3 regions of the Sorangium sp. So ce394 genome follow, and region 1 is predicted to be linked to each of the others. Evidence: riboswitches for the same ligand, from Rfam matches in the RefSeq annotation. Region 1 holds a riboswitch; each other region holds the start of a gene.
What was found. Region 1 has a riboswitch for cobalamin ahead of WMF33_RS23275 (TonB-dependent receptor plug domain-containing protein). Riboswitches for the same ligand answer to the same signal wherever they lie in the genome.
Positions count from the first base shown of each region.

Region 2: another riboswitch for cobalamin. It lies ahead of WMF33_RS07140 (TonB-dependent receptor); the one in region 1 lies ahead of WMF33_RS23275 (TonB-dependent receptor plug domain-containing protein).
Region 3: another riboswitch for cobalamin. It lies ahead of WMF33_RS02185 (energy-coupling factor ABC transporter permease); the one in region 1 lies ahead of WMF33_RS23275 (TonB-dependent receptor plug domain-containing protein).

Region 1 is NZ_CP150339.1:6,339,298-6,346,562, reverse strand. It holds gene WMF33_RS23290 (isochorismatase family protein) at 1-345, opposite strand, end outside; gene WMF33_RS23285 ((2,3-dihydroxybenzoyl)adenylate synthase) at 435-2,078, opposite strand; gene dhbC (isochorismate synthase DhbC) at 2,078-3,334, opposite strand; cobalamin riboswitch at 4,033-4,258, shown strand; gene WMF33_RS23275 (TonB-dependent receptor plug domain-containing protein) at 4,415-6,487, shown strand; gene WMF33_RS23270 (YncE family protein) at 6,481-7,265, shown strand, end outside.
Region 2 is NZ_CP150339.1:1,948,367-1,955,631, forward strand. It holds gene typA (translational GTPase TypA) at 1-666, opposite strand, end outside; cobalamin riboswitch at 855-1,062, shown strand; gene WMF33_RS07140 (TonB-dependent receptor) at 1,296-3,419, shown strand; gene WMF33_RS07145 (N-6 DNA methylase) at 3,558-6,419, shown strand; gene WMF33_RS07150 (hypothetical protein) at 6,425-7,021, shown strand; gene WMF33_RS07155 (DNA-directed RNA polymerase) at 7,158-7,265, shown strand, end outside.
Region 3 is NZ_CP150339.1:575,289-582,553, forward strand. It holds gene WMF33_RS02160 (CASTOR/POLLUX-related putative ion channel) at 1-1,042, shown strand, start outside; gene WMF33_RS02165 (CbiX/SirB N-terminal domain-containing protein) at 1,087-2,274, opposite strand; gene WMF33_RS02170 (energy-coupling factor ABC transporter ATP-binding protein) at 2,250-3,086, opposite strand; gene WMF33_RS02175 (CbiQ family ECF transporter T component) at 3,083-3,832, opposite strand; gene WMF33_RS02180 (hypothetical protein) at 3,822-4,178, opposite strand; gene WMF33_RS02185 (energy-coupling factor ABC transporter permease) at 4,175-4,909, opposite strand; cobalamin riboswitch at 4,987-5,190, opposite strand; gene WMF33_RS02190 (enoyl-CoA hydratase/isomerase family protein) at 6,366-7,193, opposite strand.

The sequences.
Region 1 (7,265 bases):
CCCCGGCGCGAGATCGCTCACGATCGCCTCCTTGTGCGGGTGCTGCGTCAGCCCGGGCCCCCAGAGATCGAGCAGCAGGCCGCGCTGCGCCCTCGTTTGCTCGGCGGGCTGCTTCGTGTAGACGACCGGGATCCCGCTCGCCGCGCACCGCTCGCGGAGCAGGCGGGTGTTGGCGAGCAGCTCGACGACCGGCGGCGCCTTGGCGTCGTAGTAGCCGAGAAAGTAGTCCTGCATGTCGTGGATCAAGAGGACCGCGCGCCTCGGATCCGGCCGCCAGGGCACCCGGCTCTCCGGGAGCTCGTCGACGCGCGGCATGGAATAGGTCTGGATGCTGGGGATGGCCATGGTTGTTCCTCTCTCACGTGGTCACAGCGTTTCATCTCGGCGGCTCGAGCGACGCGCCGTCGCCCCGCCGCCCCGGCCCGCGCCGCGCTTCAGCGCGCGGCGCCCTGCGCGAGCCGATCGGCGATCCACTTGCGGAGCGCCTTCTTGTCCACCTTGCCGACGCTCGTCGTCGGGAGCGTGTCGAGCCACTCGATGCGATCGGGCACCTTGTACGGGGCGACCCCGCGCTCGCGCAGGAAGGCGTTGATCTCGCGCGCGGCCGGCGGCTGCCCGCGGGGCACGAGGAACGCGCACGACCGCTCGCCGAGCCGCTCGTCCGGCATGGCCACGAGCGCCGCGTCGCGCACCGCCGGGTGGGCGAGGACGTGGTTCTCGACCTCCTCGGCCGCGATCTTCTCGCCGCCGCGGTTGATCTGGTCCTTTGCGCGGCCCTCGACGACCAGGTAGCCCGACGGCGTGCGCCGCACGAGATCGCCCGTGCGGTAGAAGCCGTCGCGCGTGAACGCCTTCGCGTTGTGCGCGTCTGCCTTGTAATAGCCGCGGATCGTGTAAGGCCCGCGCGTGAGCAGGTGACCGACCTGCCCGTCCTCGACGTCGCGGTCCTCGTCGTCCACGACGCGGACCTCGTCGTGGGGCGAGATGGGCCGGCCCTGGGTCTCACTCGTGATCTCCTCGGGATCGTCGAGGCGGGTGTAGTTGACCAGCCCCTCGGCCATCCCGAACACCTGTTGCAGGGCGCAGCCCAGCGTCGGCCGCACCCGGCGCGCCACCTCCGCGGCGAGCTTGGCGCCGCCCACCTGGAGCACCTTCAAGCTCGACAGGTCGTGCCGCGTCGTCCGGGCCGACTCCAGCCACAGCGCGGCGAGCGGCGGCACGAGCGCGGTGATCGTGACCTTCTCCCGCTCGATCCACGGGAACGCCTCGTCCGGGCTGGGACGGCGGCTGAGCACCACGCGGCCGCCGGCGCAGAGCGCGCCGAGGCTCCCCGGCGAGCTCAGGGTGAAGTTGTGCGCGACGGGCAGGACGGCCAGGTACACGCTGCCCGCGTCGAGCGCGCAGATCTCCGCGCTGGCCCGCACGCTGTAGAGATAATCGTCGTGCGTCCGCGGGATCAGCTTGGGCACTCCGGTGCTCCCGCCGGACAGCTGGAAGAAGGCCACGTCGCCCGCCGCGGGCCTCGGCAGCTCCACGGGCTCGGCGTACACGCCCTCGAGCGCGGTGTGCTCGCCGGGCTGGCCGGCCACGAGGACGTGCTTCAAGGTCTTCACGTCCCGCCGGACCTGACTCGCCAGCTCCCGGTAATCGAACCCGCCGTCCCGGTCGGCGACGACGTAGGCGACCGCCTCCGTGTGCTCGCAGAAATACGTGATCTCGGCGCGCCGGTGGGCGGGCAGGGCGAGGACGGGGAGGGCGCCGAGGCGGAACAGCGCAAAGCACACCTCGAAGAACTCCACGATGTTCGGGAGCTGGACCACCACGCGATCCCGCGGCTGGATCCCGAGGCGCAGGAGGCCCGCGGCGAGGCGGTCGGCGCGCCGATCGAGCTCGCCGTAGCTCAGCCGGCGGTCGTCGCCGACGAGGGCGATCCGGTGCGGGTGCCGCGCGGCCCGCTCGCGGAGCAGGTCCCCGAACGTCTCGCCGCGCCAGTAGCCTTCGCGCCGGTAGAGCTCGGCCACCTCGGGCGGCCAAGGGGTCCAGCCGGAGAGCGCCTGTCGGCTTTCGTCGGCGGGCATCACCCGATCTCCGGCGCCTGGTCGAGGCCGAGCGCGTTGAGCATCGTGCGGAGCTTGGCGGACGTCTCGTCGAGCTCGCGCTGGCCTTCGGAGCCGACGACGATCCCGGCACCGGCGTAGAGCCGGAGCGCCCGCCCGGCGACGTCGGCGCAGCGGATGACGACGGCCCACTCGCCGTCTCCGGCGGCGTCGCACCAGCCCACGAGGCCCGTGAAGAACCCGCGATCGAAGGGCTCGAGCGCCTCGATGGCGGCGCGGGCGCGCTCGGTGGGGTATCCGCACACCGCGGGGGTCGGGTGCAGCGCGGCGGCGAGCCTCATCGAGGAGATCGAGAGATCGCGGAGCTCGCCCGTGAGCCGGCTGGACAGGTGCCACAGGTTCGCCGTCTGCGTGAGCGACGGCTCCTCGGGGACGCTCAGGTGCCTGCAGAACGGCCGGAGCGCGGCGGCGACGGCGTCGACCACGATCGCGTGCTCGTGCCGGTCCTTCTCGGACGCGAGCAGGGCGATGGCGCGCCGCCGGTCCTCGTCCGGATCCGGGCTGCGGATCGCGGAGCCGGCCAGCGGGTTGGCGACCACCCGGAGCCCGGAGCGGGACAGGAGCAGCTCGGGGCTCGCGCCGATCAGCGTCCGCGGCCGCGAGCTCGGGCCGCGCTCCGAGCCGGACAGGCCCGCCATCGGATCGGAGAGGTTGGCGGCGAAGGTGTAGCCGCTCCGGTTCTGCTGCGAGAGGCGCTGCAGGACGGCGCGGAGGTCGACCGCCTCTCGCAGCGTCATCTCCAGCATCCTGGAGAGGACCACCTTGCTCAGCGCCTCGTTCCGCATCAGGCCCACGGCCAGCTCGACGCCGCGCACGTAATCGCGGGGCTCGGGGACCTTCCGCAGCGTCTGGAGGGAGGCCTGCGGCTGGGGCCTGAGCGCGTCGGCCGCGGCGCTCAGCGGCCCGGCGCTCTGGATCGTCTTCGGCACGATGAGGTGCGCGGGCGAGGTGCTGTTGAACGGCACCGCGCCGACCGCCATGGGGACGCCGTGGCCCGCCCGCCCCTGCGCCGCGAGCACCCGGGTGATGCGGTCCGAGAGGCGCTCGCCGCGGTCGGTGCCGATCGTCTCGAGGATCATGTCGTGCACGCCCTGCGCGAGGAGCGTGCGCGTCGGCGACGCGAAGAAGAACGCCGATTCAGGGGTGTATTGCTTGAGGATCTGCCCGGCGTTCGACAAGGGATGAGCGACGGCAGCCGGCATCGAGAAGGAATTCATCGAACACTCCTTGAAAGGTGTGGAATCGGGGGGCGCCCGCGGCGCGGCGCGCGCGCCAGGGCGCGTGTCCGTCACCGCGCGACGGCGGCAGCGCTCTCGGCGCTAGCGCGGGGGCGCGCGGTGGCCCGCGCGCCCGGGACACGGCGCGCCGCGCGTCTCATGGCACCGAGCTGCGGGGCGCTGGACCATCGAGGCGAGCGCGGCGGGGGCGCGCCGGCTCCTCGAGGCGAGCGCGGCGGGGGCGCGCCGGCTCCTCGAGGCGAGCGCGGCGGGGGCGCGCCGCTGGCCCATCGACCGGCTCAGGGCCGCGCGCCCGGCGCCGTCACGCCACCGGGCGCCTTGGAGGCTCGGCCGCAGAGGCTCCACCGCGGCGCGCAGGCGCGCGGCCAAAGGCCGGCACGCGCGCTCCGCCCGCGAGGGCGTCGAGGCGCGGAGTCGGCCCGAATGTCGAAATGGGCACGTCGTCACATCCAGCTCCGATGGGCTTCGAGAGCCGCGTGGGCTCGGTTCATCGGGCTCTGGACGTGAAGTCGCGGGCCGCTACAGAAACCTGATAAGGAAAATCAGTTTCAAAAGCTTGATGTCACGTTCAATAAGAACTGTCAAGGTTTCCTGGTGCAGGCCCGGGGCCGCGTGGGCATGGGAATGGGCTGCGTACGGCAGCCATTTCCGCGTTGACAATCCACGCTACATCTGCCAGGAGTCGCCCCGCCATCGGTGCTCGCCTGGCCATCGCCCGGCGAGCTGAAAAGGGAACCCGGTGAGAATCCGGGACTGCCCCCGCAGCGGTGAACGGGAACGACCATCACCATCGAGCACTGGGCCGCGCTTGAGCGGCCTGGGAAGCGGTGATCAGTAGGAAAGCGTCCGGCGACGGCCGCAGCGCCCGTGAGTCCGAAGACCTGCCGACGGTGCGCGCGCCGGTGCTCCGGCGCGCGCTGACCTGAGCCTTCGAGGGGAAGGCGCGCAGGCTCTGGACCACCTCGCTCAGGCGCGGTGCCGTAGCCCGTCTGCAGTCCCCCCGATTCGGCTCTCAGCTCACCCGAGCAGTGCTGGGTCGACGCGGGCAGGCGGGCGTGAATGGTTCAATCCCTTGAGCGTGTGGTGCGTCGCCGGCGGAGCGACGGCGCGGGGCGCTGGCTCGTGCTCGCCGCCGGCAGCGCCCTGGCGGCCGCGCCGGCAGCCGTCGCGGAAGAGCTGCGCGGGGCAGGGGCCGAGCAGGGCGGCGGTCGCGCTGCCGCCGCGACAGCCCCGCTGGAGGTGCGCGTCGAGGGGGAGCGCGCGCGCGCGCCCGCGCCGCCCAAGGACCGATCCGTCGCGGGATCCGTGCTGACCCGCGACCGCCTGACCGGAGCGGGGCTCGAGGCCGCGGACGTGCTCCGCACGCAGCCGGGCGTCCAGGTGACCGAGTCGGGCGGCTTCGGCGGGCCGGCGACCGCCGCCATCCGGGGCGCGACCGCCGCGCAGACGCCGGTGTACCTCGCCGGCGTTCGCCTGAACGACGACGTCGCGGGGACCGCGGATCTCTCGCTCGTGCCGCTCTGGCTCGTCGAGCGCGTCGAGATCTACCGGGGCAACGCTCCCATCGAGGCCGATCGCCTCGGGCCGGGCGGCGCGATCTTCTTCGAGCCACGCCGGCCGTCCCGGACGACGGCCGGCGTGGGCGCCATGGCAGGCTCGTTCGGGGCCAGGCGCGGGTGGGCGTTCGCCGGCGTCAGCGCCGGCCCGGTGAGCTCGATCGTCGGGGTGAGCGCCGAGGCCGCGGCGAACCGCTATGCGTTCGTCGACGATCGCGGGACGCTCTTCGACGCGAGCGACGACACCGTCCGGCGCCGGCAGAACGCCGACGTGCGCGCCGTCGACGCCTGGGCGCTCGCGCGCTTCGATCTCGGCCACGGCGCGACCGTCGACGTGATCGCGAACGGCCTCGATCGCGAGCAGGGCGTGCCGCGGCTCGCGCTCTTGCCCTCCCGGCAGGCTCGCGGGGAATCCCGGCGCGCGCTCGCGTCCGTCGTGACGCGGGTTCCGTTCGGCGGCGAGGCGCAGCACACGCTCGAGGCGCGCACCTCGTTCATCGAGGCGCGGTCCGAGTTCCACGACCCCCTCCTCGAGCTCGCGCTCCTCACGCGCGAGCTCCGCCTCGCCGGCCGCCGCCTGGAGCAGACGCTGGGAGCGACCCTCTACCTCTCCGATCGCCTCACGGTGCGACCCATGCTCTCGGTCGCGCGCGAGGGCATCTCGCGCGAGCCGGACGACATCCCGCTCGCGCGCGCGCGGCGCACGTCGGCGCGAGGCGCCGTCAGCGCGGAGCTGCGCCTCGGCGAGTGGCTCGCGCTGCGCGCCCTCGGGAGCGGCGAGTGCCACGCCACCGGCGCGGACCCGGGCCGCCCCTGCGACGTGCTCGCGCCCTCCGGACGTATCGGCGCCGAGGCGGGGAGCGGCCGGGTTCGGCTGCTCGCGACCGTGGGGCGCTACCTCCGCGTCCCGACGCTCGGCGAGGTGTACGGCATCTCCGGCGTCGTCCACGGCAATGCGGAGCTCGAGCCGGAGTCCAGCGTCACGCTCGAGGCCGGGATCCGGGCGCAGACGCGGCCCGGCGCGGTGCTCCGAGGCGCCTACATCGACGCGTTCGTGTTCGGGCGCGCTTCGTCGGGGCTCATCGCGTACGCGCGCTCCGGTCAGGGCTACGTGGCCCCGTACAACGTCGACCGCGCCCGCGTGCTGGGCGCGGAGCTGTTGACAGGGATCGAGGTGACCTCGTTCCTCCGCGCCGAGGTCGCGGCGACGCTCCTCGATCCGCGGGACACGACGCCGCGGCGGACGACCGCCAACGACGTCCTGCCGTTTCGCCCTCGCCTCGTCGTCGCGCCGCGCCTTCGCGCCGACTGGAAGCCCGCGGACGGCGGCGTGCTCTCGGGCGCCTCCGGCGAGCTCCGGGCCGTCTACCAGTCGAGCCGGTACGCCGACCCTGCCGGCCTCGGCGTGATCGCGGAGCAGGCGACCGTCGACGTCGAGGCAGAGGCGACATGGCTCCGGGGGCACCTCGCGGCGAGGGCGCGCGTCGCGGATCTCCTGGACGCGCGGCGTACGGACGTCGTCGGGTATCCGCTCCCGGGGCGGAGCGTGTTTCTCACACTGGAGTCCACATGGTGAAGATCCGTCGATTCGCGATAGCAATCTCGATCCCGTTCCTGGGCTGCAACGTGGATCCGCCGCCGCCGTCGACGGGCGGTGTCGAAGGAGGCGGCGGGCGCGATCCGGGCACGCCGGGCGCCTGCGAGCGCGGCGTCGTCATCGTGACGAGCGATTACCAGTCGACGAACATCGCGATCTCGGAGCTCGACGGGACCACGCTTTCGCCCTCCTTCGTGTCGAGCGGCGCGACAAAGCCGGGGCTCAGCCTCGCGCTGTCGGGCGACGTGGACGTCCCGGCGACGGCGCCGCCGTCCGGCCGCGTCGTCCTGCTCGATCGGTATGGCACGAACGTGATCACCTGGATGGATCTCGAGACCGCCGAGGTCATCGCGCAGCTCCCGGTCGGGCAGGGATTCGAGTCCAACCCTCATGATTACATCGAGGTGGACGCGGAACGCGCGTTCGTCTCACGCTTCGGGAGCAACCCCACCTCAGGCGCCGAACCCTTCGACGAGGGCAGCGATCTCCTCATCGTCGACACCCGCAAGTACGCTATCGAGGGGCGCATCGCCCTGCCGGAGGAGAAAGCGGGGCTCCTGCCGCGTCCGTCGGGGATGGCGCGCGTCGGCGACGACGTGGTCGTGTCGCTCGGCCGGCTGGCGGAAGATTTCTCGGAGGTGGGCGAGGGGCGCCTCGTGGGCGTCTCGCCGGAGCAGAACGCCGTCACGTGGACGGTCGACATCCACGGGCTCTACGGTTGCGGGCGCGTCGCCGTGTCACCCTCGGGGATCCGACT
Region 2 (7,265 bases), 4.4 Mb from region 1:
GAGCGGCCCTTCGGGGTCGCCGGAGGGGCCGGGCACCCGCTCGAGGATGGTCTCGAAGAGCGGCTCCAGGTCCTTGGCCTCGTGCTCGAGCTCGCGCTTCGCCTGGCCGAACTTCGCGATCGCGTAGAGCGTCGAGAAGTCCATCTGCGCGTCGCTCGCCTCGAGATCGCAGAAGAGGTCGAACACCTCGGAGAGCACCTCGTGGGCGCGCGCGTCGCTCCGGTCGATCTTGTTGATGACCACGATGACCGGGAAGCCGCGCTGGAGGCACTTCGAGAGCACGAACCGCGTCTGCGGCAGCGGGCCCTCGGCGGCGTCGACGAGGAGCAGCGCCCCGTCGGCCATCATCAGGGTGCGCTCGACCTCGCCGCCGAAGTCGGAGTGGCCGGGCGTGTCGACGATGTTGATCTTGACCCCGCGGTACCGGATGCTGGTGTTCTTCGCGAGGATGGTGATGCCGCGCTCCCGCTCGAGGTCGTTCGAGTCCATGACCCGCTCGGCCACGACCTCGTTCTCTCGGAAGGCGCCCGACTGGCGGAGCATGTGATCGACGAGGGTCGTCTTCCCGTGGTCGACGTGGGCGACGATGGCGATGTTGCGGAGGTCGTTACGCGGCATATACGGCGGCGGCCGTGTAGCACGCGACCCACGGAGGAGCGAGCCCATCCTCGCCAGAGCCCGAACGTTCGGCCCGCGCGTGGACGTCGCGCGGCGAGCGCTCGCGTTCAGGTGGCGCGCGCGCGAGGCGGGCGCGAGCGCGGACAGGAGCCCGCGCGAGGCGGGCGCGTGGCGAGGGACGCGCGCGGAGCGGGCGAGGTGAGCGGGAGCGATTGACAGCCGGAGGCGCATCCTCCTAGGGTGCGCGCCGCGCTGGTGCCTGGGCGCTCGCTCAGGCTGAATAGGGAACCCGGTGAGATTCCGGGGCTGCCCCGCAGCGGTAAGCGAGAACGACCTCCACCCCATGCACTGGCCCGATGAGGGCTGGGAAGCGGTGGACAGTAGGAAGCCGGCCCGGCCGGAGCGCTCGCGAGCCCGAAGACCTGCCCGCGCCCGGCGACGGGGACACATCCGACGCCGGTTCGACCTGGGAGCCTCGAGGGAGGCGGCGAGGTCCGAGCCGGTGCAGCCCTGCGCACGTCCCGGATCCCGAGCCGCCCCCGCGTTGCCTTTCGGTCGCCCGCGGGGGCGAGAGGTCGGTCCAGGGCACCGCGCCGTGGGCGGCCTTTTTCCTCCTCGTGGAGCTCGATGCGAGCGGCCCGGCGCCGCTCCGCGCGATTGCGCGAAGGAGGACATGAATGCTGCGCGAGAACGTCACCAAGGGCCACGGACACCGCCATCGACTCCCTCGGATCGCCGCGCTGGCGATCCTGCTGTCCGCCGCGCGGCCAGCGCGGGCCCAGGGAGAGCCCATCGAGGTCACGGTGCACGCGGAGAAGCCGGGGAGCGAGGCCGCCTCGCGCGTCTCGGTCGGGCACCGCGAGCTCGAGCTCCGGCCGAGGCTCCGGCCGGGCGACCTCCTCGAGTCGGTCCCCGGGCTCTTCGCCGTGCAGCACGCCGGCGGCGGCAAGGCGAACCAGTACTTCCTGCGCGGCTTCGACGCCGACCACGGGACGGACGTCGCGTTCTTCGTCGACGGGGTGCCCGTCAACCTGGTCAGCCACGGCCACGGGCACGGCTTCACCGACCTCTACTTCATGATCCCGGAGCTCGTGATCGGGCTCGACGGCTACAAGGGGCCCTACTACGCGAGCATCGGCGATTTCGGCACCGCGGGTGCCGTCAACCTCCGCTTCGCCGAGACGCTCGACGAGAGCTCCGCGCAGCTCAGCGTGGGGCAGTACGGCATCCTGCGCGGCCTCGTGATCGCCTCGCCGGAGCTCGGCGACGACTGGCGCGCGGTGGCCGCGGCGGAGGTCTACCGGAACGACGGGCCGTTCCAGAGCCCGGAGCGGCTCAAGCGGTTCAACGTCTACCTGAGGGCGACGCGCGACCTCGGCAGCACCGGCAAGGTCCAGGCGACGTGGATGTCCTACGGCTCGACCTGGTACGGCTCCGGCCAGATCCCGGCGCGCGCCGTGTGCGGGGAGGGGGAGCAGGGCGGCCTGAACCCGCCGCCCTCCGCCTTCGGACAGCCGTGCATCGACCACTTCGGCGCGGTCGATCCGACCGAGGGCGGGGCGACCGCGCGGCACATGGCGTCGGTCTCCGCCTCGACCGCGTGGCGGGACGCCGACCTGAGCGCGATGGCTTACTTCCTGCGCTATCGCTTCACGCTGTACTCGAACTTCACGTTCTTCGCCGAGGATCCGGTGCACGGCGATGCGATCGAGCAGAACGACGACCGCACCGTGCTGGGCGCCGACCTCCGGTTCCGCAAGCAGATCGAGCACCGCGGGGCGAGGTTCACGACCTCGCTCGGCGCGCAGGTCCGCGCGGACGCGATCGACAAGTCGCTCCACCACGACGAGGCGCGCGAGCGGCTCGAGGAGCGGGATCGGACCCACGTCGACGAGGGCCAGATCGGCGTGTACGTCGAGCAGGACGCCCGGCTCCGGCGCTGGCTCCGCCTCGTGCTCGGCGTGCGCGGGCAGTGGATCGACGTCAACGTGGACGATCTGCGCGAGGACCTGGAGGGGATGGGGAGCAAGTCGAGCGGCGCGCGGGGGCAGATGCAGCTGCTCCCGAAGCTCTCGGCGGTCGTCTCGCCGGTGGGCGGGCTCGATCTCTTCGCCCACTACGGGCGCGGCTTCCACTCGAACGACGCGCGGGGCGCGGTGCTGGGCCGGGGGGCGGCGACGCTGATCACCCCGGCGAAGGGCTACGAGGTCGGCGCGAGGGTCGCGCCCGTGCGCGGCCTCTCGCTGAGCGCGGCCGGGTTCCTGCTCGACCTCGACTCCGAGCTGGTCTGGAGCGGCGACGCCGGCGTGACCGAGGCGTCGGGGGAGACGCGGCGCTACGGGATCGAGGTCGGCGCGCGTTACCGGCTCGGGAGCTGGCTCTTCGCCGACGTGGACGCGACCTTCACCCGCGCGCGCTTCCGCGCGAACGCCGGCAACGGGAGCGCGGTCGCGCTCGCGCCGACGCGGACGCTGACCGCGGGCATCGGGGTGCGCAGGGCGTTCGGCGCGCTCACGCCGTTCGCGGCGCTCCGGGTGAAGGCGATCGGCGCGCGGCCCGCGACCGAGGACGAGTCGCTCACCGCCGAGGGGTTCACGGTGGTCGACGCGAACGCGGGGCTCCGGTGGAGGAACGTCGAGGCGGCCGTGGACATCCAGAACCTCTTCGACGCGACGTGGCGCGAGGTGCAGTTCGCGAGCGACTCGAGGCTGCCGTACGAGCCGGCCGCGGTCACGGGGATCCACTACTCGCCGGGGTGGCCGTTCACGGCGATCGGGCGGGCGACGCTGTACTGGGAGTGAGGGACGCTGCGCTCTAGCCCGTGCCCGAGCGCGCGACCGTGGCGTGCGCCGGGGCGAAGGAATGACGTTGGTGGAAGCGGCGACGGGAAGGAGGCAGGCTCGCGACCCGCGGTGCGCGCGTGTATCGTTCGCGCAGCCATGCCGACGCCCCACGACGTCTTGCAGCTGCTCTCCCGGGCAGATCTCTCCGCCCTGGCCGATCGCTTCGGGGTCGACCTGCCTGACCGGCGGAAGAAGGCGGCGATCCTCGACGCGATCCTCTCGACGCCGGGGCTGCAGCTTGATGAGGTGCTGCGCGCTTTGCGCATCGATGAGCTGAGAAATCTGTGCCGTGCGCTCGGCCTCGACGCGCGTGGGCGTGACAAGGCCGTCCTCGTCGAGCGTCTGATCGAGGAGCCCTCGCCGGAGATCGCGGCGCGCGGCGCCGCGGGGACGCAGGGGGGCGCGGCGGCCAGGCTCGGCCCGGGGAGCGAGGCGCGCGAGGGTCGGCTGACGAAAGAACGGCTCGTGAGCTGCCTCCTCGAGGCTGCCAGGCTCCTTCGGCACACGCATGGCCAAAGCGGGCAGCATCGGACGGTCATCGCCGTCCTGCTCCTCCTGAAGCGTCTGAACGATGCGGAGCCCTCCACGTACGATATCTCGGTACCTGCTCGGGCGCGATGGGCGAGGATCGAGGCTGCCCCGACGATGGTCGATGTGGCGTTGAACGTCGCCTGCGCGGCGATCGAGGAGCTCAACCCCGCTCTCGATGGCGTGCTTTCCTCGGTCGATTTCACGGACGAGCGACACTTCGGGGGCCATGCCGACCGTGCTCCTCTCCTCCACGAGCTCGTCCGGATCTTCTCGGGACTGCCGCTTCGTGACGGGGATCTGGCCACGCCCGACACGCTAGGGCGCGCGTTCATGATGTTCCTTGAAGAGGTGGCCCTCCGGGACCGCGCGGGCGCCGGTGAGCGCCTCCCCACGATCGCGATCGCCGAGCTGATGGCGGAGCTGCTCGATCCCTCCGAGGGGATGCGTATCCACGATCCGGCGTGCAACTCCGGCACCTTGCTGGTCGCGTGCGCGACATACGTCGAGCGCCGGGGTGGAGACAGGCGGAGCCTCTCGATCCATGGTCAGGAGAAGAGCGTCGATGCCTGGACGCTCGCCAGGATCAACATGCTCCTGAACGGTCTGCCGAACGCGCAGATCGAGAAGGGCGACACGCTCCGCGATCCGCGTAGCACCGAGGGTGGCCATCTCGTGCGTCATGACCGTGTCCTCTGCGTTCCGCCGTTCGGGCTGATGTGGTGGGGGCATGACATGGCGGAGCACGATCCCCATCATCGTTTTCGATACGGAGTACCTCCCGCGAACCGCGGTGACTTCGCGTTCCTGCAGCACATGCTCGCCAGCCTCCATCCTACCGGGCGGATGGTGATGCTGGCGCCCGAAGGCATGCTGTTTCGGGGAGGATCCGAGGGGGAGATCCGAAGGAGAATGCTGGAGGATGGCCTGTTCGACGCGGTGATCGGGCTGCCTGCCAACCTGCTCCCGTCCACGCGTGTCCCCACGGCGATCCTCGTCTTGAGCCGCGACAAACCGGCGTCGAGGGAGCGAAAGGTGCTCTTCGTCGATGCCTCGCGAGGGTTCCAGGAGGGGCGCGTGAACAACCGGCTCGGGCCCAAGGACGTGGCCAGGATCGCGGAAGCTTTCCGATCGGCCAGCGACGTTCCTGGGTATGCGCGGCTCGTCGACGTCGACGAGATCGCGACGAGCGGGTTCAGCCTCGCGGTGCGCCGGTATGTCGACGCCGGCGCTCCGACAATCGGCGAAGCGCCCGCGCAGATGTGGAGGCGCATCGAGCTCAGGAACTACCGGAGCATCGCGGAGGCCAGCGTCGATCTGGCGCCTTTCACGGTGCTCGTCGGCCCGAACGGCAGCGGCAAGTCCAACTTCGCCGATGCGCTCGTGTTTGCGAGCGAGGCCGCGATCGACGCCGCGACCGCGGTCGAACGGCGCGGCGGCATCGCCAGCATCAGGCGCTGGCAGCCGGAGGAGGGCGAGCCGGCCGACGTTGTGGTCGACATCCGCGCCGCGATGTCGCGCGTGGGCCTGGAGACCGATTACCTGCGCCACCAGTTCACGATCCGCGCGAAGGGCAACGGAGCCTGGGCGTTCCGCAGCGAGACCATCGAGCTCTTTGTCCGAGGCGCCCCGGTGAGCTGGGTCGAGCGGACGCCCGAGGGGCTGGATGTGGAGCTCGAGCCAGGGCGGCGCACGACCTCAGGCGTCAGCGTCCCCAAGCTCAGCGAAACAGCGAGCGCCATGATGCTCACGCGCCAGCTCTTCGACATGGCCAGGGTCACGGCGCTCCGGAGCGTTACGCGGATCCGGCTGAACGCCGAGGTGATGCGTCAGCCGCAGATCGCGACCGAGTTCACCCGCCTGGACGAGTCGGGGAGCAACATCGCCGTGGCGCTCCGGAGCCTCGACGCCGAAGGACAGGCGCGCGTCCTCGCTGCCATGCAGCGGATCGTCCCGGGGCTCTTGAGCATCGCCGTGGAGGCGTTCGACCGGTTCCTGCTCCTCAAGTTCGAGCAGCGCCAGCCTGGAGGACACGTGGCGCGGTTCTCGGCGAGCGAGATGTCGGAGGGCGCCCTGCGTGCGCTCGGCATCCTCGTCGCAGCTCAGCAGATGACCGGAGACGAGCTCCTGATCATCGAGGAGCCTGAGGTCGCGATCCACGTCGGAGCGGCCCAGCTGCTCTTCGACGTGCTCAAGGACGCGTCGACCAGGGGCTCCCTGCTGATCACGACACACAGCGCCGATCTGCTCGACGCCGCGCGCGAGGAGGAGATCCTCGTGTGCTCGTATCGTGACGGCGTGACGCAGATCGGTCCGCTCTCCTCGGCGCAGCGCGAGGTCGTACGACAGGGGCTGTTCTCCGTCGCCGAGCTGATGCGCTCCGAGCCGCTGCGAATCGAGGGGGAAGAGCCCGAGAGCGTCCAGCTCTGAGCCTCATGAAGCGCCTCGTCTGCATCGTCGAGGGCAGGGGCGAGGTCGGCGCGATCCCGAACCTCTGCATGCGGATCCTGCGCCAGTACCTCCTGGATATGGCGTGGATCGTCGACCAGCATCCGATCCGGCATCCTCGCAGCCAGCTGGTAAACGAGAGGGACAGGAGCCCGCTGCGCCGCTGTCATGCCGATGGCCTGGGCCGCGCCGTGCAGCTCGCGCGGTCCCGGGGCGCTCAGGCCGTGCTCGCCCTGTGCGATGCGGATGACGATTGCCCCGCGACGTGGGGCCCCGACGCCGCGCGCGCCATCCAGGTGCTCATGCCAGGCGACGCCGTGATGGCGGTTCGCGAGTACGAGACGTGGCTGCTCCTCAATCACGCGCAGGAAGAGCTGCGGCGGGCTGGAGCTCCCATGGTGGAGAGCAAGCGCGGCGCCAAGGAGGTGCTGAGGAGGCTCGTCCCGGACTACCTGCCGACCACGCATCAGCTGAGCGAGACACGGAAGATCAACATCGCCCTCGTCCGCAGTCGCTCCGACAGCTTCGACAAGCTCGTCCGCGCGCTGGCAACCATCTCGGGCATGCCCCTTCCGGATCGCTGAGCTGGCCGCGCTGTCCTTGCCCGAGCGGCAGACCGCGCGCCGCCGATGAGCTCACGCTGTAAGGTCCGCCCGGTCGCCCCGTTGCGAGGAGGTGCGCCCGCGGCTCTCGTGCCGCGGCGCTTCCACGAGGGCTTCCATGCTGTTCCGTGTCCGCCCGATCCACACCGCGCGGCGGCGCCCGGCGACCGCCGCGCCGCTCGCCCCGCTCCTCGCGCTCACCGCTGTCTTCCTCACGTTCCTCGCC
Region 3 (7,265 bases), 5.8 Mb from region 1:
CCTGAGCGTGGTCTACGGCGAGCTGCTCGACTTCAAGGGCCACGAGATCTACACGCGCGACGAGCCCGCGCTCGTGGGCAGGTCGTTCGGCGAGGCGCTCTTCGCGTACGACGACTGCGCGGTGATCGGGATCCGGCGGCGGGGCGGCGAGGTGCTGCTCAACCCGCCCATGGACGGGCGGATCGAGCCGGGCGACGCCGTCATCCTCATCGCCGAGGACGACAGCGCGATCGGCGCGCCCTCGAAGAAGCCGCCGAAGGTCGACGAGCGGGCGATCCGGGACGGCAAGCCCGCCGCGCCGCGGCCCGAGCGCACGCTCCTCCTCGGCTGGAACCGCCGGGCCGCGGCGTTCATCAACGAGCTCGATCACTACGTCGCGGAGGGCTCCGAGGTCACCGTCGTCGCCGACGTCCCCGACGCCAGGGAGCAGCTCGAGGCCGAATGCGGCGAGCTCCGGAACCTCGCCGTCAGGATCGAGCGGGGCGACACGACGGACCGGCGCACGCTCGACCGCGTGGTGGGCGCCTACGATCACGTGGTGACGCTGAGCTACTCCGACGCGCTCGATCCGCAGGAGGCCGACGCGCGCACGCTGGTCACGCTGCTCCACCTGCGCGACATCGAGGCGAAGCGCGGCCAGAGCTTCAGCATCGTGAGCGAGATGCTCGATCTCCGGAACCGCGAGCTCGCCGAGGTCGCGCACGCGGACGACTTCATCGTGAGCGACAAGCTCGTCAGCCTGATGCTCGCGCAGATCTCCGAGAACCGGGACCTCGCCGCGGTCTTCGAGGACCTGTTCGATCCGGAGGGGTCCGAGCTGTACCTGAAGCCCGCGCGCGACTACGTGCGCCTCGCCCGCCCGGTGACGTTCGCCACGATCGTCGAGTCGGCGCGGCGCCGCGGCGAGGTCGCGGTCGGCTACCGCCTCGCGGCGCAGGCCGACGACGCGGCGCAGGCCTACGGCGTGAAGGTGAACCCGAGGAAGCGCGCGCCGGTGACGCTCGGCGAGGGCGACAGGATCATCGTCCTGGCCGAGCAGTAGCGCGGGCGGGGCCCAAGCGCGCGGGGCCGAGGCCGCTCCGCGCCTCACTGCATGATGTCGTCGACGAGCCGCGCCACCAGCCGGTCGCCGAGCAGGTGCTCCTCCACGAGGTCCTTCGCGTCCTCCTCGCGGACGCCGCGGTACCACACGCCGTCCGGGTAGACGGCGACCGTCGGCCCCTCGCCGCAGCGCCCCATGCACGACGTCCTCGTCACGCGGATCTGCTGCTGCTGGCCGGCCTGCTTCACGCCGCGGCGCAGCGACTCGAGCAGCGCCAGGCTGCCGCGGTCCACGCAGTCGGCGTTGCCGCAGACGAGCACGTGCTTGCGCAGCGGGCGGTGGGCGTGCGGGTGGTTCGACGCCTGCGTGTGCGTGAGCGTGTGGCGCACGCTGTAGAGCATCGCCTTGAGCCCGCCGACCTCCCGGGCGAGCCCCGGCAGGGCCGTGCGGTACATGCACGTGTCGCAGGGGAGGGGAGCCTCGCCGGCGAGCGCCTGGCGCGCGCGCTCGTCGATCAGCCCCGACAGCGCGCTCGACCGGCCGAGGTGGGGCGCGAGCGACGCGCGGATCCACGGGTACGTCGACGCGAAGCGGTCGACCTGCTCGGCGAGCTTCGTCATGAGCCGGCCGGCGAAGAGGAAGTAGGGGAGGACGACGACGCGCTCGGGCCGCTGGCGCGCGACGCGCTCCAGCGTCTCCTCGACCGAGGGCCGCGTGACGCCGATGAAGGTCGGCTCGACCAGGAGCAGCCCCCGGCCCTCGCCGATGAGGCGCGTCATCTTGCAGAAATCGCCGTTCGCGTCCGGGTCGCTGGACCCGCGCCCCACCACGACGAGCGCCGTCCGGGCGCGCGCCGCCGGGTCGTCCGGCAGCGCGGACGCGGCGCGCTCGAACGCGAGCTCCGCGAGCGCCGGGTGCACGCCGAGGTGCCGCGCCGCCGAGAAGCGCACGCCCGGGTGCGCCGCCCGCGCCTGCTCGAGCGCCAGGGGGATGTCGTTCTTCACGTGCCCGGCCGCGAACAGGAACAGCGGCACGACCGCCACCCGCGACACCCGCGCCGCGAGCGCGGCGAGCGCGTCGGCGAGGTACGGCGTCGCGAGCTCGATGTAGCCGTGCTGCACCACGAGCCCGGGCCGCGACGCGCCGTAATCGGCGACGAGCGCCTCGAACTCGGCGTTCGACGCGGCGTCGCGGCTGCCGTGGCCGATCAGCAGGAGCCCTTCGTCATGCATGCGAGCGCCTCCTCCAGGGTGAGCGGGAGCATTGCGCGGCCGCGCGGGTCGAGCGGCTCGGCCGGGCCCAGCCGGGTCCAGAGCTCCGCGACCCACGGCCGCCTGAGCCGCGCTCGCGCGAGGAGCTCGCCGGCCGCGAACACCTCCCGCGGCGGCCCGTCCGCGAGCACCTGCCCGTCGCCGAGCAGCACCGCGCGCGTCGCGAACAGCGGCACGAGGTCGACCGCGTGCGTCGCGGCGACCAGCGTGGTCCCCTGCTGCTCCGAGAGCGCGCGCAGCGTCCGGCACAGGGAGAGCTCGCCCTCCGGGTCGAGCCCCGCGGTCGGCTCGTCGAGCAGCAGCACGCGCGGCTGCATCGCGAGCATCCCGGCGATGCACGCGCGCTTGCGCTCGCCGAAGCTCAGCGCCTCGATCGCGCGGCCGGCGAGGTGCGCGATCTGCACGGCCGAGAGCGCCGCCTCGGCGCGGCGCCGCGCCTCGGGCGCGGGCAGGCCCAGGTTCCGCGGGCCGAACAGGACGTCGTCGAGGAGCGTCGCGCCGAGCAGCTGGTCGTCCGGGTCCTGGAGCACGAGCGCGGCGCCCGCGGCCACGGCGTCCGAGGGCGAGCCCACGCGGCGACCGGAGATCTCGACGCTGCCGCCGGGCGCGGGGAGGAGCCCGACGAGCGTCCTGAGCAGCGCGGTCTTGCCGGCGCCGTTGCCGCCGAGCACCGCCACGGACTCACCCTCGGCGACGTCGAGGCGCACGTCGCGCAGCGCGGGCTCGGCGCCGCGGTAGCCCACCCTGGGCGCGCGGAGGGCGATCGCGCTCATCCCGCCGCTCCGGCGGCGACGCTGAGGCCGAGGGCCGCGAGGGCGAGGGCGGCGAACGCGAGGTTCGCGGCGGGCGCGCTCGGCCGGCGGTCGGCGATGGGGAGCTCCCCCCGGTAGCCGCGGAGCTGCATGGCGACGGCGGCGTGCTCGGAGCGCTCCAGGGTCCTGAGCGCCACGACGCCCGCGACGGCGCCGGCCGAGCGCGCGGCGGCGCCCGGGCGCGCGAACCCGCCGCGGAGCGCGGCGGCGCTCCACGCGCTGTCGGCGGCGCGCTGGAGCACGCCGGCGAAGCGCCGCGCGAGCGCGAGCAGCTCGACGAGGGCCGCGGGCGCGCCGAGCCCGGCGAGCGCCGCCTCGATCTCGGCCGGCGCGGCGGCGCTCGAGAGCCACCGGAGCACCGCGGCGGCCGCGAGGACGCGCGCGGCGATGGCCGCGGCGCGGCGGGCGCCGTCGCGCGCGATCGCGTCGAGCGGGAACGGCGCGCCCGCGAGGAGCGGCTCGCCCGGGGTGAGCGCGAGCGCGAGGGCCGCGGCGACCCCTCCGAGCCACGCGGCGGGCGCGAAGGCGCGCAGGATGGCGCCGGCGGTCACGCCCTGGAGGGCGAGGGCCGCGCTCGCGACGGCGAGCAGCGCGGCCGGCGTCCAGGGCGAGCGCGCGCCCGCGGCGACGCAGCACGCGGCCACGGCGGCCCCGAGGCGGAGCCGGGGATCCACGTCGCGGAGCCGCGCGGGGGGGTCAATCCGCACGGAGCCCGTCGCCGCCGGGCTTGCCGGCGGGCTGGCCGGCGCGCTCCACGAAGAGCACGCGCGAGAAGTAGCCGATGGCGAAGCCGGCGAGGAGCCCTGCCCAGAGGAAGGCGAAGAGCAGGAGGTCGCCCTCGAGGCCCGCGAACAGCGGCCCCGTGTCGTGGCGGCCGGCGTCCTCGGCGACGCGGCGGACGACCGCCTCGTCGACCCCGTCCCACGAGGCGTCGCCGCACGCGGCGAGCCAGAGCGCGGCGGCGAGCCGCAGCGCGCTGGCGAGCCGCAGCGCCGCGGCGCGCGCGCCCCCCGCGAGCGCCGGCAGCGCGCGCTGCGCGGCCCGCCGCGTCACGACGCCCCCGCGGGGAGCGGGACGACCTGGAGCCGCTCGAGGATGTCGGGCCGCCGGGCGCGCAGGAAGACGAGCGCTCCCGCGGTCATGGCGCCCTCGAGCAAACCGAGCGGCAGCTGGGTGGGGACGAAGGCCAGGGCGACGCCGGTGAACATGGATCCCACCGACCCGTCGCCCGCGAGCCCGAGCGCGAGCTCGAGGGCCGTGGTCGCGTACGTGGCCCAGTCGGACGTCACGCCGGCCAGGAACCCCGCGACCCAGAGGCTCGCGCCGCAGCGCCGCGCGAGCCGGAAGACGAGGTATCCGGTGAACGCGCCCGCGATGCCCATCGACGCGACGTCGGCGCCGAGCGTGGTGAGCCCGCCGTGCGCGAGGAAGAGGGCCTGGATGAGGAGCGCCACCACGGTGACGAGGACGGTCATCCAGGGGCCGATGAGCACCGCGGCGAGCCCGGTGCCGCACGGGTGGGAGCAGGTCCCTGCGGTCGGCACCGGCACGGGCATGCACGAGATCGCGAAGACGGCGGCGGCGACGAGGCCGACGAACGGCTTGTAGAAGGCGTCGTCCCGGGTGCGGCGCCGGAGCAGGTGGAGGGCGACGGCGACGAAGGGCAGGGCGAGCGCGTTCCAGACGGCGCACCAGCCGAGCGGCAGGACGCCTTCCGCGAGGTGCATCGCGGCCGCGGGCCGGGGCGCGAGCAGCGTCGCGAGGAGCACGGCGGCGATGGACACAGCGCGGCCGTGAAGACCGATTTCGGCGCTCCGGGTGAAGTCCGCACCCGAACGCCACGAAGACATGCGCAAGCTGCACCTCGTGGGGGGCTCGGGTAGGTCTCCCGGCTGATGGGTTCAGGGGGCCTTTCTGGCTCCCAGCGCCGCGTCCACCTTCCCAGGCCTCTTCAGAGGCCCAGTGGTCTTTGGAGGCGGCTCCCCACTCACGGTGGCGGTACCGCGCCGGTTTCGCACCGGCTTCCCTGTTATGCCCAGAGGGCACCCGAGGTGTGGATTGTCAGATGGATGCTCGGTAGTCCCGTTTCGCGCCCGGCGTCAAGGACGTCGCGCCGCGGCCGCGGGGCAGGCGCTCGCCCTGCGGCGGCTGCCCCGCGACCGCGGCGCGCGCAGGCGCGTTCGCGGCGGCCGTCTGGCGGCGCGCGCTGGCGCGTTCGCGGCGGCCGTCTGGCGGCGCGCGCGGGCGCGTTCGCGGCGGCCGTCTGGCGGCGCGCGCGGGCGCGTTCGCGGCGGCCGTCTGGCGGCGCGCGCTGGCGCGTCTCACGCCGGAACGAGCTCCGTGATGAGCCGCGCGCGCGGGCTTCCGCCGTGGGCCGTCCAGCGCGTCGCGGGCCGCCGAGCGCTCCCGGCGTCCGGAGGTCCGGCGCGGCGGAGGGGCGCGCTGTACCGCGCCCGGCCTCACGGCATTGCGAGCGGCCGGTCAGCCGCTGCCGCGGTGTCCACCGCGTGTGGTGCCGTCCTGTCGAGCCGACAGGCTGCGCTGCGCGCGCTCGCGCCCTCCGGGGGCAACGTGGCTTCCGCGAAATTGACCGAGACGCACGCGGACAAGCTTCCTCGAAAAAGCTGCAAGCGATGTGCTTCTGTGGTTAAAGTCTCTTTACTTGTTCATCCCGGGATCGCCGCTCGCTCCCCGGGGCCCGCTCGGAGCGTGCGCCGCCCCGCGCGTGCGGCGCACGTTCCGGTGATTTTCTCGCCGCAGTGTGCTTTGTTCGTCCTGGCTCTTTACTTGTGAGCAAGTGTTCCGTGCCAGGCTCGCTTCGTCGCGGAGCCTGGCGTGAACGGCGGCGGGCTCTCGTGTTCTCTTTTCGAGGGCGCGGCGAGCGACTCCGCCGGACGCTGCTCCGGCGCGGGTATGCCCGGCTCGAACGCGCATTCGCGAAAATCGGCGATGTGCGCGCTGCGCTGTCACCTGGCTGTCATCGTGCGGGAGCAATTCGCTCATCCGCGTGCAGCGGTTGCACTTTGTTATCGACAACCTGCTTCCGGGTGCCACACTCCGATCACCGCATGCGCACCGGCGCGGTTTCCCCCCCCCGGCCCGGAGCGCGTGCGGGCTATCTCGAGCACCGCAGCGGACGTTCTCCGCGCCGCTGCGGTTTCCCTACCGCGGTCATGTCTGGCCCCCCTCCAGCATGACACGCGGTCTTTTTTTGGCTCTCCTGGCGCGCTGTTCGGCAACTCACTTTCCTGTGAACGCCGCCTGCGATTTCGCCAGGAACGCTTTCATTCCGAGCTGTTGGTCCTCGCTGCCGAAGAGCGCGGCGAATGCCTGCGCTTCCAGCTCGTTGGCGGCGGTGAGGTCGAGGCTCTCGCCGCGCAGCAGGACGCGCTTGGCGGCGGCGACGGCGAGCGGCCCGCGCGAGGCGATCTTGAGGGCGGTGTCGCGGGCGCGCGCGAGGAGCTCGGCCGCCGGGAAGACGGCGTTGACGAGGCCGATCGAGAGCGCCTGTTCGGCGGTGATCATGTCGCCTGAATAGATGAGCTCGCGCGCGCGGCCGGGGCCGACCCGCCGCAGCAGCCGCTGGGTGCCGCCGAACCCGGGGATGACGCCCAGGTTCACCTCGGGCTGGCCGAGCTTGGCGCCTTCCGCGGCGTAGATGAAGTCGCAGGCGAGGGCGAGCTCGCAGCCGCCGCCCAGCGCGAAGCCGTTGACCGCGGCGATCACGGGGAACGGGGCGGTCTCGATGAGGTCGGCCAGGCGGTGGCCTGCCTCGGCGAACCGCTTCGCGGCGATGCTGTTCATGGCGGCCATCTCCGCGATATCGGCGCCGGCGACGAACGCCTTGCCAGCGCCGGTGAGCACGGCCGCGCGCACCTCGCTGCCCTCGGCGGGCGCGAGGAGGTCGTGGAAGGCCGCGGTGAGCTCGCCGAGGACGGCGGGGTTCAGGGCGTTGAGCTTGTCGGGCCGCTGGATGGTCACGGTGGCGACGTGGCCCGCGCGCTCGACGGCGACGAGCTGGAGCGCACCGCGAGCAGGGCTCCCCGGCTGCTGTTCTTGAGCGGTCATGACCGGTGGTTAGCAGCGCGCCGCGCCGGGGGGAAGCGAGCCCCGCGCCCGAGCGGCGAGCGCCCGGCCGGC